Regions from separate parts of the Vibrio sp. TRT 29B02 genome, predicted to be linked through region 1. Evidence: predicted binding sites of a transcription regulator. Region 1 holds the regulator's gene; each other region holds the start of a gene.
What was found. Region 1 encodes MetJ, which represses methionine synthesis genes. Its sites were predicted from a motif close to TTAGACNTNTANANGTCTAA; they were not measured.
Positions count from the first base shown of each region.

Region 2: the regulator MetJ is predicted to act here: its motif matches at 2,760-2,779, upstream of metN (methionine ABC transporter ATP-binding protein MetN).
Region 3: the regulator MetJ is predicted to act here: its motif matches at 2,559-2,578, upstream of metA (homoserine O-acetyltransferase MetA).

Region 1 is NZ_JBNJOJ010000026.1:59,815-65,248, forward strand. Features, by position in the region: gene priA (primosomal protein N') at 1-8, opposite strand, end outside; gene rpmE (50S ribosomal protein L31) at 289-507, shown strand; gene ACQEXT_RS15750 (malic enzyme-like NAD(P)-binding protein) at 767-2,044, shown strand; gene metJ (met regulon transcriptional regulator MetJ) at 2,159-2,479, opposite strand; gene ACQEXT_RS15760 (O-succinylhomoserine (thiol)-lyase) at 2,701-3,867, shown strand; gene ACQEXT_RS15765 (bifunctional aspartate kinase/homoserine dehydrogenase II) at 3,867-5,434, shown strand, end outside.
Region 2 is NZ_JBNJOJ010000017.1:2,913-8,346, forward strand. Features, by position in the region: gene treB (PTS trehalose transporter subunit IIBC) at 1-503, opposite strand, end outside; gene treR (trehalose operon repressor TreR) at 703-1,650, opposite strand; gene ACQEXT_RS11805 (MliC family protein) at 1,723-2,067, opposite strand; gene gmhB (D-glycero-beta-D-manno-heptose 1,7-bisphosphate 7-phosphatase) at 2,110-2,661, opposite strand; gene metN (methionine ABC transporter ATP-binding protein MetN) at 2,885-3,919, shown strand; gene ACQEXT_RS11820 (methionine ABC transporter permease) at 3,909-4,586, shown strand; gene metQ (methionine ABC transporter substrate-binding lipoprotein MetQ) at 4,634-5,434, shown strand, end outside.
Region 3 is NZ_JBNJOJ010000003.1:205,959-211,392, reverse strand. Features, by position in the region: gene ACQEXT_RS03475 (bifunctional diguanylate cyclase/phosphodiesterase) at 1-1,526, opposite strand, end outside; gene ACQEXT_RS03470 (DUF3859 domain-containing protein) at 1,662-2,099, opposite strand; gene ACQEXT_RS03465 (ATP-binding protein) at 2,069-2,470, opposite strand; gene metA (homoserine O-acetyltransferase MetA) at 2,601-3,542, shown strand; gene pilW (type IV pilus biogenesis/stability protein PilW) at 3,705-4,397, shown strand; gene ACQEXT_RS03450 (hypothetical protein) at 4,394-4,585, opposite strand; gene rlmF (23S rRNA (adenine(1618)-N(6))-methyltransferase RlmF) at 4,606-5,434, opposite strand, start outside.

The DNA of each region.
Region 1 (5,434 bases):
GGTCGCATATAGGCTTTAAAGTTCAGTAAGAGAAGAGGTTAATTAGTCTAAGGGAAAAGGTCATTGGTTGAAAGAGAACAACACCAGCACCATTCAACCTAATCAGGCTAAAAAAGTAGCAACTTTATGCTGAAACGGCTTGATCCTAACCGATGTATTCATTACTATATCGCGCCTTAGAGATATGGCTTGCTGATATGCAGCGGTATCCTAGATTATTTTTATTAACTACGTGTGGTGTCCGGCTTAGATTCGGATAGCGACACGGCCTATTACAGAGGTTCTCCCATGAAAGCTGGTATCCACCCAGAATACAAAGCAATCAAAGCGACTTGTTCTTGTGGTAACTCTTTTGAGTTCAACTCAACTCTAGACAAAGATTCTATCCACCTAGACGTATGTGACAAATGTCACCCATTCTACACTGGTAAGCAACGTATCGTTGATACAGGCGGCCGTGTTGATCGCTTCAACAAGCGTTTCGGTGCTCTATCAAGCAAGAAGTAATAACTTCCTTGTTACCGAATTAAAAAAGGACGCCCAGGCGTCCTTTTTTGTTTTCTGCTCTTTGCTCGTTACTCATTTTTCAGGCGAATCTATTACAATTGGCGATATTCGCTAGCTATATCTCTATTCATCTGGTCTTATCTCCAGTCATTTACTACTTTTTCTTGCTTTAGCTCGCATTCTCACCTAGGCAGCTTGACTTAGTTACTCTAGAATGGATTCCCCCTTTCCATATAATTATTAACGAGTACCTACACCTATGTCAGACGACAATCGCCAAGAACTATCCCCTGAAGAACAATTTCGTCAACAAGCATTGGATTACCACGCAATCCCTACTCCAGGGAAAATTGAGATCGCACTTACAAAGCCAGCAGAAACCGCTAAAGACCTTGCTTTGGCATACAGCCCAGGCGTAGCAGAACCAGTACGTGAAATCGCACAAAATGCAGACAACGTTTACAAATACACTTCTAAAGGCAACATGGTCGCTGTTATCTCTAACGGCACCGCGATTCTTGGTCTTGGTAATTTAGGTCCTCTTGCCTCTAAGCCAGTAATGGAAGGCAAAGCTCTTCTATTCAAACGCTTTGCAGGTCTAGATTCTATTGATATTGAAGTCAAACACCGCACTATCGAAGAGTTCGTCGATACGGTTGCGAATATTGCTGATACGTTTGGCGGCATCAACCTAGAAGACATTAAAGCACCCGACTGTTTTGAGATTGAAAAGCAGCTGATTGAACGTTGTGATGTTCCTGTTTTCCACGATGACCAGCACGGTACTGCGATTGTTACTGCAGCTGGCATGCTTAACGCTATCGAGCTACAAGGCAAGAAACTCGAAGACGCAACGATTGTCTGTCTAGGTGCAGGTGCTGCGGCTGTCGCATGTATGGAACTACTGATTAAATGTGGCGCTATGCGTGAGAAGATCTACATGCTTGACCGCAAGGGCGTCATCCACACTCGCCGTGATGATTTGAACGAATACAAACAACTGTTTGCCAACAATACTGACAAGCGCACTCTAGAAGACGTGATTGAAGGTGCTGATCTGTTCCTAGGTGTATCAGGTCCAAACCTACTTTCTCCTGAAGCGCTTGCTTTAATGGCGAACAAGCCAGTGGTATTTGCATGTTCTAACCCAGATCCAGAAATCAAACCTGAACTTGCTCACCAAGTACGTCAGGATCTGATTATGGGCACAGGTCGCAGTGACTACCCTAACCAGGTCAACAACGTACTGTGCTTCCCATTCATTTTCCGCGGTGCACTCGACGTGCGTGCAAGTGAAATCAACGATGAGATGAAGTTAGCAGCAGTCGACGCAATTCGTCAGCTAGCCAAAGAAGAAGTGCCGGCTGAAGTACTCACTGCAGCAGGTGTTGACGCCCTGTCTTTTGGCCCGGGTTACATCATTCCTAAACCAATGGATCCTCGCCTACTACCACGCGTTGCAAAAGCAGTTGCTCAAGCCGCGGTAGACTCAGGTGTCGCTCGCATTGAAATGCCAGCAAGCTACATGGAACAATAATCCATTGTTTCTGAGGTGATAAAGACAAAAAAACCGCTGTCATATTCAGCGGTTTTTTTATTTTTGATGATGTTATCGGCTTTCAGCGAAAAATAAAGGTGCTAATATTTTTTGTTATTCGTCATCAAACGCTTCGAACTCAATACCCATTTCCGTCATCAGTTTCTTCACTTCAGCAGGAATGTCGTCAGGGCGGTCTTTACGTAAATCTTCATCTGTAGGCAACGGTTGCCCTGTATAAGCATGCAAAAATGCTTCACACAATAGCTCACTATTTGTTGCGTGGCGTAGGTTATTAATCTGACGGCGTGTACGCTCATCTGTTAAAACCTTTAATACTTTCAATGGAATAGAAACAGTAATCTTCTTTACTTGTTCGCTTTTCTTTCCATGCTCAGCATATGGGCTAATGTATTCGCCATTCCAATCTGCCATTGCGCACCTTTTATCAATTTTTATGTTTGAAAATAGAAACCCCAATTTTAGCGGTATTTATAGCCACAAGCAAAGACATATAGACGTCTAGAAGTATTGACGTCCTATAAAATGGCAAGTAAAGTAAATTGAATAAAGGATTGGGATGGCCACGATATGGCTCTTAAGAGCTTATAGCCTATTCCATTGAAAAAGTCATTTAAGGTCGAAAGGAAACATTTATGAGCACCCGTAAACCAGCCACAATCGCGGTACGTACTGGTATCGAGTCTGACACTCAACATCACGCAGTTGTTCCACCCATTTACCTTTCGACCAACTATGGGTTCCCAGCTTTCGGAGAAGTGCCTAAGTACGATTACACTCGCTCTGGCAACCCAAACCGAGGCCTATTAGAAACCGCCCTATATGAACTTGAGTCAGGCAAAGGGGCAGTGGTCACTAACTGCGGTACATCCGCCCTTAATTTATGGGTGTCAGCCTTCTTGAGCCCTGGCGATATTATCGTCGCACCTCACGATTGCTACGGGGGCACCTACCGACTATTTAACACTCGTGCCAACAAAGGGGATTTCAAAGTCCTGTTTGTTGACCAATCAAACCAGCAAGCCCTCGAAGAGGCATTGGCGCAAAAGCCTAAACTGATCCTCTTAGAAACACCGTCAAATCCATTGGTTCGAGTCGTTGACATCGCAAGTGTTTGCCAAAAAGCCAAAAAGGTCGGCGCATTGGTTGCGGTCGACAACACCTTTTTGACTCCTGTATTCCAGAAACCTCTTGAGCTTGGTGCAGATTTTGTCATTCACTCAACGACTAAATACATCAATGGTCATTCAGACGTTATTGGCGGCGTGGTGATTACCAAAAATGAACAACACGCGGAAGAGTTAGCGTGGTGGGGTAACTGTATCGGCGCCACCGGCACTCCTTTCGACAGTTACATGACACTACGTGGCATACGAACACTCGGAGCACGAATGAAAGTCCATGAAGAGAGTTCTAGCAAAATTCTCAGCTACCTTCAGACTCAACAACTTGTAGGCAAAATCTATCACCCTAGCCTGCCTGATCATCCTGGTCATGACATTGCTAAGAAGCAACAAACCGGATTTGGATCGATGCTCAGTTTCGAGTTTGCAGGTACTTTCGAACAGCTTAAATACTTTGTTGGCGAACTAGAGCTATTTTCGTTGGCTGAATCTCTAGGTGGCGTAGAAAGCCTAATTTGCCATCCTGCATCTATGACCCATCGAGCAATGGGAGAAGAGGCGCTAGCGGAAGCTGGAGTGTCACAGCAACTGCTACGCATCTCTGTCGGGCTTGAAGATGCAGACGACTTAATTGCAGATTTAAAGCAAGCATTTGCTAAAACAGCGGAGGCTCAATAATGTCTCATGAACGTCAGCTACATAAATTTGGCGGAAGTAGCTTAGCGGATCCTGAATGTTATCGCCGCGTAGTGGGTATCCTAAAAGAGTACTCAAGACCGGATGATCTCATCGTTGTCTCTGCGGCTGGTAAAACAACGAACCGACTGATCGCGTTTCTTGAAGGGCTCGCAACTGATGGGCGCATTGCTCATGAAGAACTCCAATCCTTACGAGTATTTCAAACTGAACTCGTTGAAGAGCTGATTGAAGGCGAAACTAAACAGCAACTACTCGCTACTCTTCAGGATGAATTCAGTACCTTGGGAGAATTAACTTTCCCTCTCAACGAAGCACAAAAAGCGGCGGTGCTTGGCCATGGAGAGGTCTGGTCGTCTCGCCTGCTTGCTGCCTTGCTCTGCCAAACCAATTTACCTGCTGTCGCGCAAGATGCCCGCGCCTTCCTTCGTGCAGAAGCAGGCACTCAACCTGAAGTTGATTGTGGCGCTTCTTATCCATTAATTAAAGAAGTGCTTGCGCAACATGTCCATCATCGTATCGTGATTACAGGCTTCATGGCACAAGATAAGCAAGGACACACTGTTCTCTTAGGACGAAATGGCTCTGACTACTCTGCAACCGTGATTGGTGCTCTCGCGGAAGCAAACCGTGTCACTATCTGGAGCGATGTTGCGGGTGTATATAGCGCAGATCCAAGATTGGTCTCCGACGCCTGTCTCTTACCACTATTACGCTTAGACGAAGCAAGCGAGTTGGCACGACTAGCAGCGCCAGTTCTCCACAGCAGAACCTTACAACCTGTCGCTCAAAGCTCGATGGATTTGCACCTTCGCTGTAGCTATCAGCCAGAGTCGGGGTCAACTCGTATTGAACGTGTATTGGCATCAGGAAGAGGGGCTAAAATCATTTCATCTCTCGATGAAGTGCTATTGATCGAACTTTACTTCTCTTCTCGACATGATTTCCAACGTATTGAAAATGAGGTACTTGCTAGCCTCAAACGTGCCCAGCTTGAACCTCTTACCTACGAGGTTCAACCAGACCAACACTCTATACGCTTAGCGTATACCAGCGAAATTGTTGGCGGTGCTTTAGAGCATTTACAAGACGCAGCGTTTGAAGCGGAAATCAAACTAAAAGAAGGTTACTCGATGGTCGCCGCCGTTGGTGCCGGTGTGACAAAGAATGCCAACCATTGTTATGGTTTCTACCAACAGCTAAAGAACTCGCCAGTTGAGTTTATCTCTGAATCCTTATCAGGCCTTAGCCTTGTTGCAGTGCTACGTAAGGCAAACACTAAACTACTGGTCAAATCGATTCACAGTCAGCTTTTCCAAGCGCAAAAACGAGTCGCTATTGCACTGTGTGGCAAAGGCAATATCGGCTCCAGTTGGCTGGCACTATTCTCCGAACAGAAAACTGAGCTAGAAAAACGCCATGGAATGAACTTTGAGTTAGTTGCTGCTATCGATAGCCAGACTTATTGGTTTAACCCAAATGGCATTGATGCAGCCCAAGTCGCAACTCATTTTGATGAAGAAGCGATCAGTCACGAGGGCAGTGATTG
Region 2 (5,434 bases), on a different contig from region 1:
AAGAAAATGGCTTCGCCAATTAACCACAAGAAGCTGTGCACCGTTGCCCAAAATTGACTGATTTCAGTCAGAGTCTGGCCATCAAACATCTTGATGTCACCAATGACATTACGGAAGCCTAAAATTAAACCACCCGTAATAATCGCAGGTAGAAGCGGAACAAAAATTTCAGCTAAATGGGAGATTCCACGTTCTAGGATGTTCATGTTTTGGCGAGCCGCGAGTTTAGCCTCATCTTTCGATGCCGCTTTTTGTCCGGTCAGTTCAATCAGAACTTTATACACTTCATCGACTTCAGTACCGATAACCACTTGAAACTGCCCCGCATTGGTAAAGCAACCTTTTACCATTGGCAGCGCTTCTAATGCTTTCTCATCGGCTTGCTCAGTATTGTTTAGTACAAAGCGAAGACGCGTTAAACAGTGGCTTACGCTCGCGATATTATCGCGTCCACCGACTAACTCAATCAGACGCTCAACTTCTTGTTTCGCAATCTTACTCATATCCATGTCCACCCTAATTGGATTCTCATTCATGTCTAAATCAACATCAGACTTACAAACTGACCTGTTTTTATAATTATGGGAATGTTCCCATTTGTGCTTATTATAGTGTCAGATCCAATACTAGATAAAAATGGGAACAGTCCCATTAATTGAATGAGATCACAGTATAATTTTAATTCACTTTGAAAATAACGGCTTAGAGAGCAAGCGGCTGCTGAGTGATATGAACCTGTTTCAGCTCACCATTTATTTGAGAGATCAATAAATTAGCGGCTTTTTCTCCCGCAAGGGAATAACCTGGATCAATGCTAAAGACTTTTGGAAAAAGGAAAGAAAGTAGTTCATTTCCCCCTACCCCTGTCACCACGACATCTTCTCTGTCGAGCTCTTGAAGGCGTTTTATCACACCAAGTGCCAACGTATCACTGGCACAAACAATCGCTTCTGTTCGGGCGTCGAGTACGCTATCAACCAGTAAGTAGGCACTTTCATGATTGAGTTGTCCTGTTTGATAATGGGCTTTAATTGCGTGCTGTTCACACCAATTTAGGTATGCCTCTAAACGTAGCTTTCCCGTTGTTTTATCGCTCGGTGAGACTCCGATAAATGCGATGTGTTGGAGTGACTTTTTCTGCAAATATTCCAGAGCTTTGGTGATCACTTGCGTGTTGTCGTAGTTGATAGAAGAGACTTGATCTGTATCCATGGCAATAACGACTGAGCAGTTTTTCCAGCTCGCCAGCTTGGAAATATCGAAATCGCTAAAGCCAAACACAATAACACCATCTACATTTCGTTTTTTCAGGACATCGAGATGTTCATTGGTTTTCTCGCGATCAAACTGGCTCTCCATAATAACAACATCATAGCCTGCATCGTATAAGGTACTTAGCATGCTGCCGACGGCTTTATTTTCTGATGGCGAATCGAGGCGAGATATGATGACCCCAACCACCTTCTGGCTGCCTCCACGCATGGCTTGTGCAGATTTTGATGGCACATAACCACACTCTTGAATCACCTGCTCAACTTTGGCTCGAGTTTCAGGCTTCACCTTAGGATCATTGGTCAAGACGCGAGACACCGTCGACTTACCGACACCAGACAGCTTAGCTATATCAAGAATGGTTAATTTTTTGCTCATAGGTTATTTATTGGGTCTAATAGTTAAATGTTAAAAGGAGGCGAACGCCTCCTTAATACTATCCGAACACATTTATTGGCTGATACAATTTTTATACACGACACGCCCTAGCTCTAAGCGAGCTTCACTGCCCTTAGTAAAGAGGGTCACTGGGTTGAGGGCCTGCGCCGTGCCATCATCAAGAATGTATTTTGTCCCTGAGCCAGAAGGAACTTGAACCAGTCTATAGTCATGCTCTGGTAACCTCAGTAATGCCAAAGGTTGATTGGGCATAAAGGCGACTTTGAAGGTTTTATCTGCACTGCACTGATAAAACTCGAAATCACCTTGATAGGCACTATCACGCTCTACAGCATTATAAGAACACGCTGTTAAAACGAGTCCAATCATCGCCGTGAGTAACACTCTAGATTTCATGATTCCCTCCTGACAAGATTACAGCGGACAACCTGATTTTGTTTACTTGACGAGATAGTCTGGTACTTGCTTAATGCTATCGAGTACCACTGAGGCTAACGCTTCACCTTTCTCAGTCACTGGTTTGCCAGTACGAACAAGAATCTTAGTTCCGACACCAGCAGCGTCAGCCGCCATCATGTCTTCCGCCTTATCACCAACCATCACTGAGTTGGCCATATCAATGTTTAAAAAGTCACGAGCAGAGATAAACATCCCAGGTTTTGGCTTACGACAATCACAATCTTCCTTATATTTACCCTGACCTTGCTCTGCATGATGAGGGCAGTAATAGATCCCATCTAGCTCAACGCCATTATCAACGAAATTCCAATCCATCCACTGAGTTAGTGATAGAAAACGATCTTCACTGAACATGCCACGTGCAATACCAGACTGGTTAGTCACAAGGACAAGCAGATAGCCCATCTCTTGGAGCTTTTTCGTCGCTTCAAACACACCTTCAATAAACTCAAAATCGTGTTCGTCATGCACATAGCCGTGGTCAACGTTGATTACGCCATCTCGGTCTAGAAAGACTGCAGGTTTTGCCAAAATATGCTTCTCGTTTTTGCTTTGATTAATAAGAATTATTGCACGCTTTATTTCTTTCATCACTATCTAATTACTAAACGATTGGGCAAAAAATACGTTTAGACGTCTAGACGTAAAAATATCTATTGACACCAATCACGCAAACCCATAGCATCCTCTAGTAAATGAGATGTGGCTCAAAATAATCTTCTGCTGCTCATCCAATCTGATAGTGGGTTTCTCGATGATTGAAATTAATCAAGTTAATAAGGTTTTCTTCCAAGGCACTAAGGAAATTCACGCCTTGAAAGAGATAAACCTTCATATTCCTCAAGGAACAATCTTTGGTGTTATTGGCTCATCAGGAGCAGGGAAAAGTACGCTTATTCGTTGTGTCAACATGCTAGAAGCACCAACGACAGGCTCGATCGTGGTTGATGGCGTGGATCTCACTAAGCTGTCTAAATCTCAGTTGAGTGAAGCTCGTCGTAATATTGGGATGATCTTCCAGCATTTTAATCTGCTGTCGTCACGCTCTGTGTATGACAACGTGGCACTGCCGTTAGAGCTCGCGGGCAAAGATAAAGCGCATATCAACCAAAAAGTGACAGAGCTACTTAAGTTGGTAGGCCTAGAAGATAAACACGAAAGCTACCCTGCTAACCTTAGCGGTGGTCAAAAGCAGCGTGTTGCCATCGCTCGCGCACTGGCTTGCGATCCTAAAGTACTTTTATGTGATGAAGCCACCAGTGCACTAGATCCAGCGACAACTCAGTCTATTTTAGAGCTGCTCAGAGAGATTAACCGCAAGCTTAACATCACCATTCTCCTGATCACTCACGAGATGGATGTTGTGAAAAGTATTTGCCACCAAGTAGCTATTATTGGGGGTGGTGAATTGGTAGAGAAAGGCAGTGTTGGTGAGATCTTCGCGCACCCTAAAACCGAGCTAGCTCACCAGTTTATTCGTTCAACATTGGATCTTTCTATTCCTGAAGATTACCAAGCTCGTCTACAGGACACGCGCGTTGAGAACAGCTACCCACTAGTGCGTTTAGAGTTTACTGGCGCGACTGTTGATGCACCACTCATGAGCCAGATTGCTCGTAAATTCAATATTGATGTCAGCATTTTGAGTTCCGATCTCGATTACGCTGGCGGCGTTAAGTTTGGCATGATGGTCGCCGAACTGTTCGGCAACGAACAAGACGATAATGCTGCCATTGAATTCCTGCGCGAACACAACGTAAAAGTAGAGGTACTGGGTTATGTCCTTTAATGAAATTTCACAGTGGCTGAACTTAAACAGCAACCTACTTATTGGCGCAACACTTGAAACTCTCTATATGGTCGCTGTCGCTGGTATTGTCGGCTTTGCAATAGGCATCCCGTTAGGTGTTGTTTTACACACGACTAAAAAAGATGGCCTGCTCGAAAACACTAAGCTCAATAGTGCGCTTGGTGCCATCGTAAACATTGGTCGCTCTGTACCATTTCTTGTCTTGATGGTAGCGATCATTCCAGTCACTAAGTTATTAGTGGGAACCTTTATCGGCACAACAGCGGCAATTGTTCCTTTGACCATAGGTGCGATTCCATTTGTCGCTCGTCTTATCGAAGGCGCATTGCTTGAAGTCCCAACGGGACTTGTCGAAGCTGCGCAGTCTATGGGCGCGACACCGTTGCAGATCATCTCAAAGGTATTACTCCCAGAAGCAATGCCAACTATCGTCAACTCCGTCACTATCACGCTAGTCACTCTAGTGAGTTACTCTGCAATGGCGGGAACGGTCGGAGGTGGAGGTTTAGGTGACGTAGCCATTCGCTACGGATTCCACCGCTACGATGTGGTGATCATGGCAGTGACAGTCGTCATGCTCATCGTACTGGTACAAATTATTCAATCTATTGGTGATGCGATTGTGCGTCGCGTCGATCACCGTTAATAATAAATTAAACATTAATCACAGATTTTATTTATAAGGAGATAGTGATGAAATTCAGTCTTAAAGGTATTTTGGCTATCGCTGCAGCAGCGTCTGCACTGGTTCTGGCAGGTTGTGGCGATAAAGAAGCCGACACAAGCAAAATCAAAGTTGGTGTTATGGCTGGTGCTGAAGCGCAAGTTGCTGAAGTAGCAGCAAAAGTGGCTAAAGAAAAATTCGGCCTAGAGGTTGAGTTAGTGACTTTCACCGATTACGTAACACCAAATGCAGCGTTGGATGACGGTTCAATCGATATCAATGCATTCCAACATAAACCATACCTTGATCAGCAAGTAGCAGACCGCAGTTACAAACTGACAATTGCGGGTAACACCTTTGTTTACCCGATCGCAGGTTACTCTAAGCAAGTAACATCTGTTGAAGAGATCCAAGATGGCGCTCGTATTGCGGTACCAAACGATCCAACAAACCTTGGTCGTTCTTTACTGCTTCTTGAGCAACAAGGTCTTCTGAAACTTCGCGAAGACGTCGGTCTACTAGCAACGGTTCGTGATATCGTTGAAAACCCAAAAAACATCACAATTGTAGAACTTGATGCAGCTCAGCTACCACGTTCACTTGATGACGTTGCACTTTCAGTGATCAACACTACATACGCGAGCTCAATCAATCTGACACCACAAAAAGACGGTATCTTCGTTGAAGACAAAGAGTCTCCATACGTAAACCTTATCGTCGCTCGTGAAGACAATGTCCAAGCTGAAAACGTACAAAACTTCGTTAAGTCTTACCAAACTGAAGAAGTGTACAACGCAGCATCAGACATCTTCCAAGGTGGTGTAGTTAAA
Region 3 (5,434 bases), on a different contig from region 1:
AATCTATTGGGTGCTATACCGAGTAAATTACGGGCTTGTTCTATAATGGATTTTCGGTTCCATAGACCCGATAGATGGTCTCGTTCAACCAGATCCTCAATCAACTTAGCTTGTTGTTTGTGTTCACGTACATCAACAATCGACAGCATCAGCGCACTTTGTCCCTGATACTGGATCATGCTGATTTCAATTTTACAGTCTATCTTTTCATGACTACTGGTAATCATCTGCGCTTCAAACTGAGTCTGCCCTTGCCTAAATCTGTGATACATACGGTCAATTTGACATTCAGGCTGCTCAGAATCCGGGCACAACACATCGAGCGGCTGGTTTATTAAATCATCGTACTGATAATTCAGTAGATCTAATGCTGTTGGGTTGATATCAACAATTACCCTAGCTCTCACCAAGAGAATTGCCGTCGTACGACTCTGATATAACGCGTCGAACTTCCGCTCAGCATCCAGTAGCTGCTCTTGGGTAGCGGAAGTGTTATTTGCGAGGGTCTGAACCAACTTCGTTAGTCTATCCAACTCATCTTTATTTGGCTGATCAAGACCTTCAAGTTGATAGGCGGAAAAAAGCACATCAATATCTTTCTCTAAGTCAGAGAAACGCACCGCGACGCGGCGCTTAAATGTAAGATAAGTAATCAATGAAATAACGATTGTCGCAATCGATACGGCAGCGAACAAATAGGTGAACAGCACGTTCCCTTTCTGAAAATGAACACGTTCGATGGTCGTTTTTAGCTGCGCAATAACCTGCCCCGATACTCCGTGTAAGTCCGCCAGTTGGGTCATGGCTTGCTCGGTCTTGTCAATTTTGGATCTAGAGTCCACATCTGGCGTTGAAGTGATGCTATCCACATTCACGATTTGATTATCAGCGACAAGAATTGACTTAAAGTCTCCAGGAAATCTGACAGAGAGATTGCGTCCCCAAATCAACCAACCTGACGACGCAGAGGTACCATCGCTGTTTCTCACTGGAGTAACTGCAAGTGTCCAAACGTCACCATTGACCGAGAACAAGCCACTCAAAGCATCTCTGGCACTATCCAACACTCGATTCATCGAATTGATATGTTTGACGACTCTCTCATTTGTCGCGACCGACTCAACCAACAGCTGAGTCTCACTTTCAGTCAGAGAAATCCCTTCCACGACTTGCCCATGCAGATCGGTGAGCAACATAAGATCAACGCTAAGTGCATCCAAAGCTTCTGGTGCTAAGTTGCGTTCACGGTAACCTTTGAGATCGCCGCTAAGGAGAACTTCATAGCTCTCATCCCAATAGGCCCAGTCATAAGAGTGTTCTGCCAGTTTGTCACTCATCATCGCAATGACATGCTGAGCCTGTTGACTGGCTCGATTCGACTCCATTGTTTCCAAATTACTCAGGCTAACAACAAAGAAGTAACGTGTGATATAAAGGCAGCTCAGCGTGACACCCAATAGACCTAGTAAAAAGTACAGGGCGGTTTTCGTTTGTAGATTAAGGTTTAGCAAGCGCATCTGCTTCATTGACTATTTTTGTACTTCTTTATTAACCATCTAGTCTAGTAAAAATAGCCTATGTTTAGCTTGATATATATCTAAGTTATTCATCTTTAATGAATCAGACAATTTCTCAATGCCAATACTCTGTGGCTCCGTCGCTTAAAAACCTCTTTGCTTCCAGAACTCTCCCTCATCACGTGCGTAAAGTTCAAACGTTTTGTCAGCAACAACATTGTCCCTCATCGAGATGGTCATACGCCACTTGCCGAGATTTGATTCATATCCGTTCATATCACCAAGCAACTGTATGGTATCCCCCAAGTAGAAGTCCCAATCATTGCTCCCAACATGCATATCGCCGGTAAAAGGTTCGAGGATTTGGCCTTTTTTACCCACTATTCCTGGGTGGTCGATGCAAAACTCGATCACCTCTCCTTTGGCTCTTTTAATATTTACAATAAAACCAAATTCGATCCCCTCTTCGGCAACAACCTTGGTCGTGAACTGTGCTATTTTTGGTAGGTTTTTAGATTTGGAATCCCAGCCTTGATAGATTCCATAAGAAGTCATTTCGACGATTGGCGTGCGTTTCGCCATGATTGCCACCGTTTCCTCATACTATTGATCGTTTCTTGCGTCACACCGTGAATGTTGCCGTAATCATTGGTGCATTCAAGCACTTCAAACTCAGCATCATAGCGTTTAGCCATATTGAAATACGGCACTATTTCCCAGCGCTGAACGAAAGTGTTGGATACAACGACATCTCGCTTTTCTTTCAGGCACTGCTCTGTCATCGCTTGACACCATTGATGAGCATCGGCAATTTTGTCTGGTTGATAAACATATTCTCCAGACGGTTCAATAAAGAACATGTCGGCTTCTAGATGTTGTGCGTTGAATGTCTGAGCCAAAGTGCTTTTCCCTGAGCCTGGCAGCCCGCGAATCAGCGTCAGTTTAACGGTCATATTTCACATTGTTTGTGTTCGTTGCTATGAATCATATTATAAATTGGCTCGATATAGCTATCGACATCTCTGTGTGATTGGGTTAAGTTTGGAAGTATAGACGTCCACAATCAAGCTTAGGGAGAAAGCTGTGCCTATTAAGATCCCCGATCAACTACCTGCTTCTGACGTGTTACGCACTGAGAACATCTTTGTCATGCCAGAATCACGCGCGTCGACTCAGGAAATTCGACCGCTAAAGGTTCTGATCCTCAATCTTATGCCTAAGAAGATTGAGACTGAAACGCAATTCTTACGCTTGCTATCAAACAGCCCACTCCAAGTAGACATCGAGCTTTTACGCATTGATGATAGACCGAGTAAGAACACGCCAACAGAACATCTAGACAACTTCTACCGCCAATTTGAAATGGTCAAAAATCGCAACTTTGATGGGCTGATCATTACTGGTGCACCATTGGGCTTAGTTCAATTTGAGGATGTGCTTTATTGGGAGCATCTGCAATCGATAATGAACTGGGCAAGAGACCATGTAACTTCAACACTCTACGTCTGTTGGGCTGCGCAGGCAGGTCTAAAACTTCTCTACGATCTTCCAAAACGAACGCGTAAAGAGAAGCTTTCTGGTGTGTACCATCACAAAATCCACCAGCCTTACCATCCAGTGTTACGTGGCTTTGATGATACCTTCTTGGCTCCACACTCTCGCTACGCCGATTTTTCGCCAGAGTATCTCGAACAACACACCGATTTAGACATTTTGGCGACTTCCGATGTGGCTGGCGTCTACCTCGCAGCGACTAAAGATAAACGTAACGTGTTTGTTACTGGCCACCCAGAATATGATTCACACACCTTGCACCAAGAGTATATTCGCGATTTAGGCGAAGGTATGGAGCCCGCGATTCCGGTTAACTACTACCCCAACAATAATCCAGACAACAAGCCTTGTGCGAGTTGGCGCAGTCATGGGCATCTGTTGTTCTCGAACTGGCTCAATTATTGTGTCTACCAGCAAACGCCATACGATCTCGAACACTTCAGTGAAGCGAATTTCACCAAAGACGAATAATTGCGATCAAATTAAAAGGGGAATGACCTATTCTGTCATTCCCCTTTTACATTATTTTGTTCATTTCCCATTTCCTACATTCCATCGTTAGCCACCGTCCGTTGCACGTTAGGCATTTGTCGTTTTAGCTAAATCATCGACTTCGACACGACTTCAGCCACAATGCGTACTCTCATCTTATCTACATTGATGCTATTCGGATGCATTCAATCACAGACAAACCATGCCCTAGTCACTAAGCAGCGCGCCGACGCGAGAATCACCCTTGGATTAGGCTATCTCGAACAAGGCAACTACGTTAAAGCGAGACAAAACCTCAACAAAGCGATCGAATACCAACCCAAGTACTACCGAGCTCAACTCGCATTTGCCCGTTATCTCGCTAAAGTGGGCGAAGACGTAAACGCTAATCAACTCTATCAACAAGCCGTTCGCGAGCACCCAAATAACGGCGACGTGCTCAACAACTATGGGACATATCTCTGTGAGCAAGGTCACTACCAACAAGCAGAGGAGCGATTTCTGCAAGCCATTCGCTCGCCTGACTATTACAACATTGGCGATAGTTATGAGAACGCGGCGTTTTGCGCTCTTCAAGCACAACAGATACACAAAGCTCGGCTGTATCTCCAGCAAGCGCTCTTACACCAACCCGACAAACCTCGCGCTTTACTCTATTTGGCAGAGATAGAAATAGCCAATTTTGCATTTGTTGAGGCGCAGAGACGGCTAAATCAATACCAGAAGTGGTATGGAGCGAATGAACTATGGCTACAGGCTACCCATAAACTAAATCAACAACGGGCACTTTATGCTCAAGGACAAACGGAGATTGATTTGCGAATTTTGCACTAACGTTTACGACGTGAATGGTGCGTTTGTCTACGCCGTCTAACGTCTGCAGCGCGATGAATCTTGAGATACTCTTTGTAAAGGATATAGATAAAACCGCCAAGCCCAACTATAAACAGCACAGCGAACAGTAACAGGAAACTGTCACATATCCATACGGGTTCACAAGGCATATAAATCTCAAACTCCATATGCCCTCCTAGACCTCGGCTTATTTATTCAACGTCAACCAACGCTTACGCTGTTCTTGAGTTTGGAATGTCCAGGCGATAAAGCGACTGTTTTTCTGTCCCTGACTCATTTCCACAATATGGATTTCGGTCGCGGCGGCTTTTTCAAGATTCTTTCGCATCCAACGAACGTTGTCTTTTTTAGAGATTAGCGTAGAAAACCACAGCACTTGGTGCGCGAACTCACGACTTTCAAAAGCCATGTTTTTGATAAAGGCGGCCTCTCCTCCTGAACACCACAGTTCGGCCTGCTGGCCACCGAAGTTGAGAACCGGTTGCCCTTTTTCCGTCGCTTGGGTTTTACCCTGACCACGCTTAGCCTTGTTCGCAGACAAATTACTGATCTTTCTCGCACTGCCTTGCTGCGCTTCTTCGAGAGATTTATGAAACGGAGGATTGCACGTTGTGAGGTGATAAAACTCGCCCGGTTTGATGATTCCTTTAAACAGATAACGACTGTTCTGTTGTAAGCGGCATTCGATCTTATCTTTAAGCACCGTGTTATTGGCTGCAATCTGATTCGAGTTATTGACCGATACTGGGTCAATGTCCGACCCCGTATAATGCCAACCGTATTGGGTGACACCCACAATTGGATAAATACAGTTTGCACCGACACCGATGTCTAGAGCATTAACGCGCCTCGCAACAGATTGCCCGCAATCGTCAGCCAGTAAATCGGCTAATCGATGAACATAATCAGCGCGACCAGGAATTGGCGGACAAAGGTAACCGTGTGGAATATCCCACTGAGTCACAGAATAATGGTGCGCCAGCAACGCCTTATTGAGCAGTTTAACCGCGACGGGG